DNA from 3 places in the Pseudoalteromonas sp. MEBiC 03607 genome. Region 1 is predicted to be linked to each of the others. Evidence: predicted binding sites of a transcription regulator. Region 1 holds the regulator's gene; each other region holds the start of a gene.
What was found. Region 1 encodes sigma-54, which starts transcription at its own class of promoters, with help from an activator protein. Its sites were predicted from a motif close to GTTGGCACGNNNNTNGNNT; they were not measured.

Region 1 (3,283 bases):
TGATTGGGGATTCACTCACTATGACAAATGCCTGTGGTTGCTCTGCACCACTCATGCGGCCATGTGGAATAGCAATGCCACGACCAATACCTGTGCTGCCTAATTTTTCTCTATTGAGTAAGGCATCAAGGACGTCTTGTTGAGATAAATGAGGAAGCTGCTGGTGAGCCAGCTCGCTGATATATTCAAGGATTCTTTTTTTGCTATTAAAAAGGACCGCAGCTTTGCTGCAGTCCTGGTTAGTAAGTGAACTAAGTTTCATAATTTAGTGTCGAGCTAATTTCTCTTTGTGTTTAATGACTTGACGATCTAGTTTATCGATTAGCGAGTCAATGGCTGCATACATATCTTGGTGTGCAGTTGAGGCAAAGAGCTCGCCTCCATTTACATGTAAAGTTGCTTCTGCTTTTTGGCTTAATTTTTCTACATCTAGAATGACATGTACATTATTAATGTGGTCAAAATGCCTTTCTAGTTTTGCAAACTTGCTGTTTACATAGTCTCTTAATGAATCAGTGATTTCTACATGACGACCAGTTAAATTTAGTTGCATAAGCATTTTCCTTCTATGTAAAACGTCTAAATCAAACTCTTACGCTGATTAGACGGAGGTATCGCTAGAGACTCTCGATATTTTGCAATTGTGCGTCTAGCTACTTTAATTCCTTGCTCAGCCAATATATCTGCAATTTTACTATCACTCAATGGTTTAGCTGAGTTTTCTGCAGCGATAAGCTTTTTGATCAAAGCGCGAATTGCTGTTGATGAACACTCACCACCGTTTTCTGTGCTGACATGGCTTGAGAAGAAATATTTCAACTCAAAAATCCCGCGAGGGGTGTGCATGTATTTTTGTGTTGTAACACGTGAAATTGTCGATTCATGCATTTCGACCATTTCTGCGACATCGTTCAGCACCATTGGTTTCATGGCTTCTGGGCCATGTTCAAAAAATGCTTGTTGTTGCTGTACGATACAGTTGGTTACTTTTAAAAGTGTATCGTTACGGCTCTCTAAGCTTTTAATAAACCATTTAGCTTCTTGTAAATGAGAGCGAATAAACTGGCTATCGCTGCTCGATTTTACTGAGCGTGACATAGCTGCATATTGGCTATTCACTCTAATTTTTGGCATACAATCTGGGTTTAGTTCAACGACCCAACGACCTTTAACTTTTTTAACCGATACATCGGGTATAACGTACTCAGACTCTTCGCGAACTATGCTGTCTGCTGGCTTAGGGTTTAAGCTGTGGATCAGCGTCATTACTTCTTTTAGTTCGCTTTCTTTAAGCTTAGTCTTTTTCATCAAAGTGCGATAGTCGCGACTTGCTAATAATTCAATATGCTCAGATAAAACCATTTTAGTTTCAGCTAAATACGGCGTACTGGCATCGAATTGGCGAAGCTGGATACATAAGCACTCTTGTAAGCTACGGGCACCAATCCCTACTGGATCAAACAACTGTATTCTCTTTAAGACCGCTTCGACTTCATCTAGTTCGATTTCTTCTTCATCATTATTTTGATTAAAACTTTCGACTATGTCTTCGCAGCTAACAGTTAAAATACCTGAGTCATCAATTGCCTCTACGATGGCGACAGCGATCGCTTCATCGGTTGGGCTAAATGGTGTGAGTTGTAATTGCCACATAAGGTATTCATGGAGGGTTTCAGTCGATGCACCTTGATAAATTGACTCATCTTCAGGCATTGGACCTGATGATGTTGATGGGGCAGCACTCATGTACTCATCCCATGTCACATCCATGGCTAAATCGTCACTAACGGTGTCTTTGTTAAGGGCATCGCTGCTTTCTTGTTCGTACTCACTCGGCGCTTCTTCGGCCGATGCACTTAGCTGAGTATCATCAGATTCAGCTTTTTGCTCGTTCTTACCAATGTTTTCATCGTTGTAATCTGCTTCTTCCACTTCAAGCAGAGGGTTACTATCAAGTGCTTCTTGAATTTCTTGCTGGAGATCCAATGTACTAAGCTGCAGCAAGCGAATTGCTTGTTGCAGTTGTGGAGTCATTGTAAGTTGCTGGCCCATGCGCAGCTGTAATGATTGCCTCATGTATCCCTAACAATCCTTTTATGTGTTATCGACACCTGTGCAGTCACAGGTAAATTTATATCGATTTATTGTCATTGTTATTTAGTTTAGCAGATGCGCTAGATGGTGGCTTATTGGTTATAGCCTGAATTGCTCACCTAGATACACATCGCGTACGGTTTGGTCAGCTAAAACATGCTCAGGTGTTCCTGATGCAATTAGCTCCCCATGAGAAACAATGTAGGCTTTTTCACAAACATCAAGGGTTTCTCTAACATTATGGTCAGTGATTAATACACCAATACCACGATTTTTTAAGTGTTCAATAATTTTCTTTATATCTAACACTGAAATAGGATCAACACCAGCAAAAGGCTCATCTAACAAGATAAATTTAGGGTTTGCGGCTAATGCCCGAGCAATTTCTACGCGACGACGCTCGCCCCCAGATAAGGCCATACCTTGACTATCACGAATGTGCTGAATACTAAATTCATCAAGTAAGTTGTTGAGTGTTTCTTCTCGGCCTTGTTTATTTAAATCTTTACGCGTTTCTAAAATAGCCATTAGGTTTTGATAAACCGTTAACTTTCTAAAAATAGATGACTCTTGTGGTAGGTAACCAATCCCTAAACGTGCTCGGCTATGCATTGGCAAAAGTGTAATATCATTATCATCAATGCTGATCTTGCCTTTATCGCTGGGTACTAAGCCAACAATCATATAGAAAGTGGTGGTTTTGCCTGCGCCATTTGGGCCAAGCAAACCAACGATACTGCCCGCTTCAACCTCAAGACCCACATTTTTGACAACTTGGCGGCCTTTATAGCTTTTTGCTAAAAGCTCTGCTTTTAATGTGCTCATGGTTGGCCTTTATCGTCTTGTTTGTTGTCAACAGGCACTAAGATTGTGTGTACACGGTCTGTTGAGTTTTCGTCTTTTTCTGCGCTAATTAGTTGTTGTGCCATATCATAAGTAATGCTTTTCGCTGTTACTTTTTGGCCTGCTTGAGTCACTTCGGCTTCGCCATTTAAAGTTAAGAAGCGCTTGGCTACGTCGTAGCGAACTTCTTCTGCACTGGCGCTCATTACCGTGCCATCTGCTTGCTTTTCTTCAAAATAAGCAGGCTTACCTGTGGCGATAATTAACTCAACAGTACCTTCTGTGTCACCACCATGGGCTTCAAGGCGTTCGGCTGTGATCCGGCGGTTACCATGTATAATTTCGA
Region 2 (3,283 bases), 580 kb from region 1:
CCTGCCAATAAGTGCAGAATTTACGTCAGCGGAGGCAAAATGAATACGAACGCAATTTTAGTCGTTGAAGACGACGCAGGCTTACGAGAAGCTTTGATTGATACACTCGAAATGTCAGGAATTGATTGCATCGCAGCAGATAGTGCTGAGCAAGCAATGGTGCTGTTAAAACAAGGCACGTATTCATTAGTGGTCAGCGATGTACAAATGGGCGCGATGAGTGGCCTTGATTTACTTCGCAGTATTAAGCTCAACTACCCTGAACTACCTGTACTTATGATGACAGCTTATGCCACCATTGATGATGCAGTTGAAGCGATGCGTTTAGGTGCGATTGATTACATGGCAAAACCATTTGCCCCAGAAGTATTGCTTAATATGGTCAGTCGTTATTTACCTGAAAAGGAAAAAGAAACAGACGGGCCAATTGTTGCAGATCCATCGAGTATTAAGTTACTCGAACTTGCGAGCAAAGTAGCGCGTTCAGATGCCAGTGTTATGGTTCTTGGCCCAAGTGGTTCAGGTAAAGAAGTGTTAGCCCGCTATATTCATGATAAATCGAATCGAGCAGATGCTCCCTTTGTTGCCATTAACTGTGCCGCTATTCCTGAAAATATGCTTGAAGCAACCTTATTTGGCTATGAAAAAGGCGCGTTTACCGGTGCCATTCAGGCCTGCCCTGGTAAATTTGAACAAGCACAAGGCGGTACCATATTACTTGATGAGATCACCGAGATGGATTTAGGTCTGCAAGCAAAATTACTGCGTGTACTACAAGAGCGTGAAGTAGAGCGCTTAGGCGGCCGTAAAACCATAGAGCTTGATGTTCGTGTCTTAGCTACGAGTAACCGTGATTTAAAAGAAGCGGTGAGTGAAAACCTATTTAGAGAAGATTTATATTATCGCTTAAATGTGTTCCCGCTGATGTGGAAACCATTAGCAGAACGCCCGGGCGACATTGTTGTATTGGCAGAGCATTTAATTGAGCGCCATTGCCTGAAAAGTAAAGAACCCATTGCTATGTTGACCGAGTCAGCTAAGCAAAAGCTGCTAACACATGCTTGGCCGGGTAATGTGCGAGAGCTTGATAATGTTATTCAACGTGCGCTGATATTATGTGATGGTAACAGCATTCATGAAGATGATGTCTTCATTGAAGAGTTACTAACGGTAGAGATAAAGTCAGTTGCTACGCCACCGCATAATGCACCGGTGTATCAAGAGCAACCCGTTGAAGTTAATTTAGATACAGTGCCACAGGTGAGTGAGCAAGGTAATTATAAAGACGAGCTTAAAGACAAAGAGCATCGTATTATTTTAGAAACCCTCGCACGCTGTAATGGTAAGCGAAAAGAGGTGGCTGAGACCTTAGGCATTAGCCCCCGCACCTTGCGATATAAACTAGCGCAGATGCGCGATCTTGGGATTGCACTGCCAGCCTAATTCTCCTTCCAAAACAGTGTCAAACAAGCTCACAGCATGTGGGCTTGTTTGCTGTCAAAACTCTGACAAGCAAAATAAATGGTATAAGTCATTGAAAATATTGGTTTTGTTTTGTGGCACGGTTTGTGCTTTATCAGTTTATAAGTAAACTGTATTGTCAGAGAGTATTATGAAAGTTCAAAACAGCGCATTATTTCAAGAAATGCAATCTATGGCCCTTGAAGCTAGCCGTAGTAACTCAATTACAAATTTACCAACTCAGACACAGCCTACATCAACGGCACAATTTGGTGATCTACTTACCAATGCATTAGATACAGTAAATGGCTTGCAACAAGAAGCCAAGCAAAAAGTGACGGCTCTTGAAATGGGTGATCGCAGTGTATCGCTTGCAGATGTGATGATTGCTTCACAAAAATCATCAGTTGCATTCGAAGCAACGGTACAGGTTCGTAATAAACTTGTTGAAGCATATAAAGAAATCATGAACATGCCTGTGTAACTAGGTAGTGGAGAATTATCGTGGCGCAATCTAATCAATCAACTGATCTAGCCCTAGCAGGCGGCGGTATCGATTCTACCGATACTGATGATCAACAAGAGCAAAAGTCAGGCTACTTAAGTGCCTTAAACGGTGTAGATGTTTTACGCCAGGTTACTTTAGTGATTGCTTTGGCAATTTGTTTGGCTATCGCAATTTTTATTATCATTTGGGCACGTCAGCCAGATATGCGTCCGCTTGGTAAAATGCCAACGGAAGAGCTTATTCAAACGCTAGACTTTTTAGACGCACAAAAGATTGATTACGAACTCGATGGTAATGTCATCTCTGTAGAAGAAGGTGAGTACCAAAACATTAAGTTATTGATGGCTCGTGAAGGCCTTGAGCAAGCGCCAAGCTCAGGTACTGACATCATCATGCAAGATATGGGATTTGGTGTAAGCCAACGCCTAGAACGTGAACGTTTAAAACATGGTCGTGAGCAACAACTTGCTCGCACTATCGAAGAGCTAAAAAATGTTACTCGCGCCAAAGTACTTTTAGCTATTCCAAAAGAAAACGTATTTGCTCGTCGCGAAAAACAACCTTCAGCTACAGTGGTTTTAACACTCAAACGCGGCCGTACGCTTGATGGTGAAGAAGTTGACTCAGTTGTTGATATTGTTGCCTCAGCGGTACAAGGTTTATCGCCAGAGCGTGTTACTGTTACCGATCAAAATGGTCGCTTACTAAACTCAGGCTCACAAAATTCACTCGCTGCACGTTCTCGTAAAGAGTATGAAATAGAGCGCAAACGTGAAGAAGAGTACTTAAATAAAATCGACAGCATTCTCATTCCAGTGGTTGGTTTAGGTAACTACACTGCGCAAGTTGATTTAAATATGGATTTTAGTGCAGTAGAAGAAACTCAAAAACGCTATAACCCTGATTTACCAGCAGTGCGAAGCGAAACGACTTTCGAAGAAAATAACATCGGCGGTCTTGCTGTAGGTATTCCTGGTGCGCTTACAAATCAGCCACCTGCAAACTCGAATATTCCTGAAATTGCAGGTCAAGGCAGTGCAGGCTCAGCGACTAACCCTAGCCGTTCTCACAAAGAAGCAACACGCAACTACGAGTTAGATACCACGATTTCTCATAAGCGTCAGCAAACAGGTGTTATTCGTCGTATTAGCGTATCAGTCGCTGTTGATTACGTACCAGAAGTTGGTGAAAACGGTGAAACGACTATGGTGCCTCGTTCTGTCGAAGCATTGTCAAATATTCGTCGTTTACTACAAGGTGGTGTAGGCTTTGATATGCAACGTGGTGATGCACTTGAAGTGGTCACAGTTCCGT
Region 3 (3,283 bases), 2.5 Mb from region 1:
TTTATAACCACCACACTGTGCTGCATGCCAAGCAATCACAGTACTTGCTGGCGGGTAGTTTGGCTCGCTTTTCGGGCGCGGTTTAGGATTAGGTTTTCCTTGCGATGCGACCTGATTATTTTCTGTCTTCACCTCTGTTACGGGCTTCTTTTGCGTTAATGTACAGCCCGTGATAAGCATCGAGCATGCAATGAGGATAAAACTGGCTTTATGTGCTAAGCCCATGTCAGTAAACTCCTTCGGTTAATTGAATTGGTAATTCGGCGGTAAAAACACACCCTTGAGGTTCATTATCTGTAATAGAGAGTTTGCCATTTAATTGCTCTACGGTTTCTTTAACAATTGTGAGACCTAAGCCACTGCCCATCTCGCTCTGCTGTTTTGCATTTTTGCCTTGATAAAACGCACCAAATACCGCGGCCTTTTCGGAATCATCAATTCCATGTCCTTGATCAATAACACTGATAATAAGTTTGCCATGTTTGAAATTCGCTTTAATCGTGACACAGCCTTGTTCAGGCGAAAACTTGATTGCATTAGAAGTGAGTTGGATCAAGATCATTTCTAGTAACTCAATTGAAATATAAAGTGCTTTTTTAGGCAGCTCATCAACCCATAACAGTGATTGTTCACGTGCAACTAGACGATGTTCAAAGTGACGCTCAATCTTATCTTTTATGGCGGCAAAACTAAGCTCAGTTACTGTCTCTTTACTAGTACGAATCGCATTATAACTAAGTAAACTTTCTATCATTGCTCTAAGTCGCACCATGCTTTGGGTGATTAGCTCAAGGACTGCTTTTTGTTCATCATTAATAGGGCCAACAATTTCATCTGTTAATAGATCAGTTCCTTCAACCATTGAAGCAAGTGGGGTCTTTAATTCATGAGTTACATGACGCAAAAACGTATCTTTTTGCTGCTCCAACATATACAGCTGAGCTTGAACCCATTCTAGTTTGTTGCCAAGTTCAACTAACTCAGACGAGCCTCGGACATTTATTTTTTGCTGCCAATGGCCTTGACCTAGCTTATCAATCACGCTCGTTAGCTCTCGTAAACGACCACTGATCCGCCATAAAAACCCTCCGCCTACGAGTAGAGTCAAAGGAATAAGTGCTACTAACCAGTTAATAAAAGATGTTTGCAATGCTTTTAATTGTTGCTGGTTTTTAGTTATACGTAATTCGTTTTGCTCTCTAAGCCAATTGGTTTGCTCACTAATTAACTTACTTGCGGGGGCAAATAACTCACCATCTTGCTTTTGTTCAAATAAAAGATGCTGCTGTGCAAATTGCAGAACCTCAGCTAATTGACGCCACTGCAAAATATAATCAGCCGTAGGACTTAAAAAGATCAGTTCATCAATACGCTGAATTGATGAACTCCACTTATTTTCAATTAATGTATCTAAAGATTCACTCTTGAGTACCCAATTTTGCCGCGTTGCTCTTTCAAGGCTATTTAAGTCTTGCTTTAAATTGTTAAATACCTTAGTGATTTCATCATTATCACCCACAATTTCTTGCGTAACAGCCAGCTGTTTATTCAGTGCGTTTAAAAACAAAATCACCACTAAACACAATGGTAATAAGGAAAGTAAAATACTACATACAAACTGACCAATTAGGCTTGGTCGCCAGCTTAAACACTGTTTGCACTTAATTACTATGCTACTTTGCATACTTACCCTCATAAGAAACGCTGGCATTCATTATTCGTGAATGAACTTAGACACTCGCTGAATCCGAACTGAAAAAAGACAACTTACTGCCTAAATCAGGCGCAACGTTGCTATTTTGCAACAACACAACCAATTGAAAATTAAGATAAAAAAATAAAAACCAATAATTACGTTGCAAAAAAGACACATTACTCTGTAACTATTTCGTACCCAATAACAGTAAAATAACATAAATTATTGATAAAAAAGAAGAATAAAAGTTGGCACTGTTATTGTATTAGCACTTACAAATAAGTTTATTAGGACAGCAAATGAAAACGAGGACCTACACACTAGCCGTGCTGTTGAGTGTAATTTCAATGAGCAGTAATGCATTTGATTTAAAAGATACATTCAATGAATTAGATAAAGATAGCAATGGTTTTTTGAGTGATGCTGAAGCATCTGAAGACGCTTTATTACATGGAAACTTCACTCAAATTGATAGCAATCAAGATGGTCAAATTTCATTTGCAGAGTTTAAATCATTTATTAATTAGGAGTGTGTGATGAAACAACTTTTTGCAGCATTCTCGTTGATGTTTTTAGTTATCAGTGCCACCGTTTTAGCATCGCAAATGGATGTGCGTTTTGCGAAATTTGATACCAATGCCGATGGCGAAATTTCATTAACTGAAGCAACCAAACACGATAACTTACTTAAGCAATTTGCCGATCTGGATGAAAACGGCGATCAAGTTCTGTCTGAACAAGAGTTTGAGAAATTCAAACCTTAACGGCTTAAAGTGCTTGCCATAATCCCAGAGGGAATGTGTAAACGGATTTAAATTTTGGGACTTAAATTATGGCAAGCACTTTTACCAAAGCGTGTTTACCTTTGTGGATTAAAATTTGTTCACTTTAGGGACGATTCAATCGCGGCGCGAGATTTGTAACCTAGTGGGCTAAGTAAAGATCGAGCAATAAAGAGTTAATCGCCCCTAGGAAGAACCCGAAGGGCAGCGCGCCCTAATAAAGGAGAGTAATTATGAGAATTTTCTGGCTTGCTTCATGCACCTTAATTACTATAAGCTTCAATAGCTTAGCATTGGATGTAAAACAACGCTTTGATCACCTAGATAAAGATAAAAACGGCTTTTTATCTTTGGAAGAACTTTCATCTCAACCGCATTTAAAAAAGCATATTGCGCAGTGGGATGAAAATAAGGATCAACAAATATCGCTTCTTGAATTTAAACACTACTTAACAAATAAGAGTTAAAGCAATGTCAAAATTAACCTTTGCCAGCCTCGCAATGTGTTGCGTATTTAGTACAATCAGTGTCGCTGCAGATAGTATTGGTGAAAAATTTAAACAACTAGACCGTAATGAAGATGGCTTCTTGAGCCGCTCAGAATCTGCTCGAGATCCAGCTTTATGGTCTCGGTTTAGTAATTACGATAATAATAAAGATAACAAGCTATCTCTCTCAGAATACAAGGCTTATGCCAGTAAATAGCCGTTATTTTTAGTCGAAATTTTCTTCTGTGAGTTGCAGTTTACTGCAACTCTGATACTGTTTTCATACATTAAAAAAATAATTAAAAGATTATGAAACT

Region 2: the regulator sigma-54 is predicted to act here: its motif matches at 1,556-1,574, upstream of fliE (flagellar hook-basal body complex protein FliE).
Region 3: the regulator sigma-54 is predicted to act here: its motif matches at 1,944-1,962, upstream of E5N72_RS15735 (EF-hand domain-containing protein).

The regions. Positions count from the first base shown of each region.
Region 1 is NZ_SRRY01000001.1:1,009,947-1,013,229, forward strand. It holds gene ptsN (PTS IIA-like nitrogen regulatory protein PtsN) at 1-262, opposite strand, end outside; gene hpf (ribosome hibernation promoting factor) at 266-553, opposite strand; gene E5N72_RS04605 (RNA polymerase factor sigma-54) at 580-2,076, opposite strand; gene lptB (LPS export ABC transporter ATP-binding protein) at 2,194-2,919, opposite strand; gene lptA (lipopolysaccharide transport periplasmic protein LptA) at 2,916-3,283, opposite strand, start outside.
Region 2 is NZ_SRRY01000001.1:1,590,946-1,594,228, forward strand. It holds gene E5N72_RS07275 (ATP-binding protein) at 1-43, shown strand, start outside; gene E5N72_RS07280 (sigma-54 dependent transcriptional regulator) at 40-1,443, shown strand; gene fliE (flagellar hook-basal body complex protein FliE) at 1,613-1,945, shown strand; gene fliF (flagellar basal-body MS-ring/collar protein FliF) at 1,966-3,283, shown strand, end outside.
Region 3 is NZ_SRRY01000001.1:3,460,660-3,463,942, forward strand. It holds gene E5N72_RS15725 (hypothetical protein) at 1-225, opposite strand, end outside; gene E5N72_RS15730 (HAMP domain-containing sensor histidine kinase) at 227-1,684, opposite strand; gene E5N72_RS15735 (EF-hand domain-containing protein) at 2,044-2,223, shown strand; gene E5N72_RS15740 (hypothetical protein) at 2,233-2,460, shown strand; gene E5N72_RS15745 (EF-hand domain-containing protein) at 2,712-2,945, shown strand; gene E5N72_RS15750 (EF-hand domain-containing protein) at 2,950-3,183, shown strand; gene E5N72_RS15755 (amidohydrolase) at 3,276-3,283, shown strand, end outside.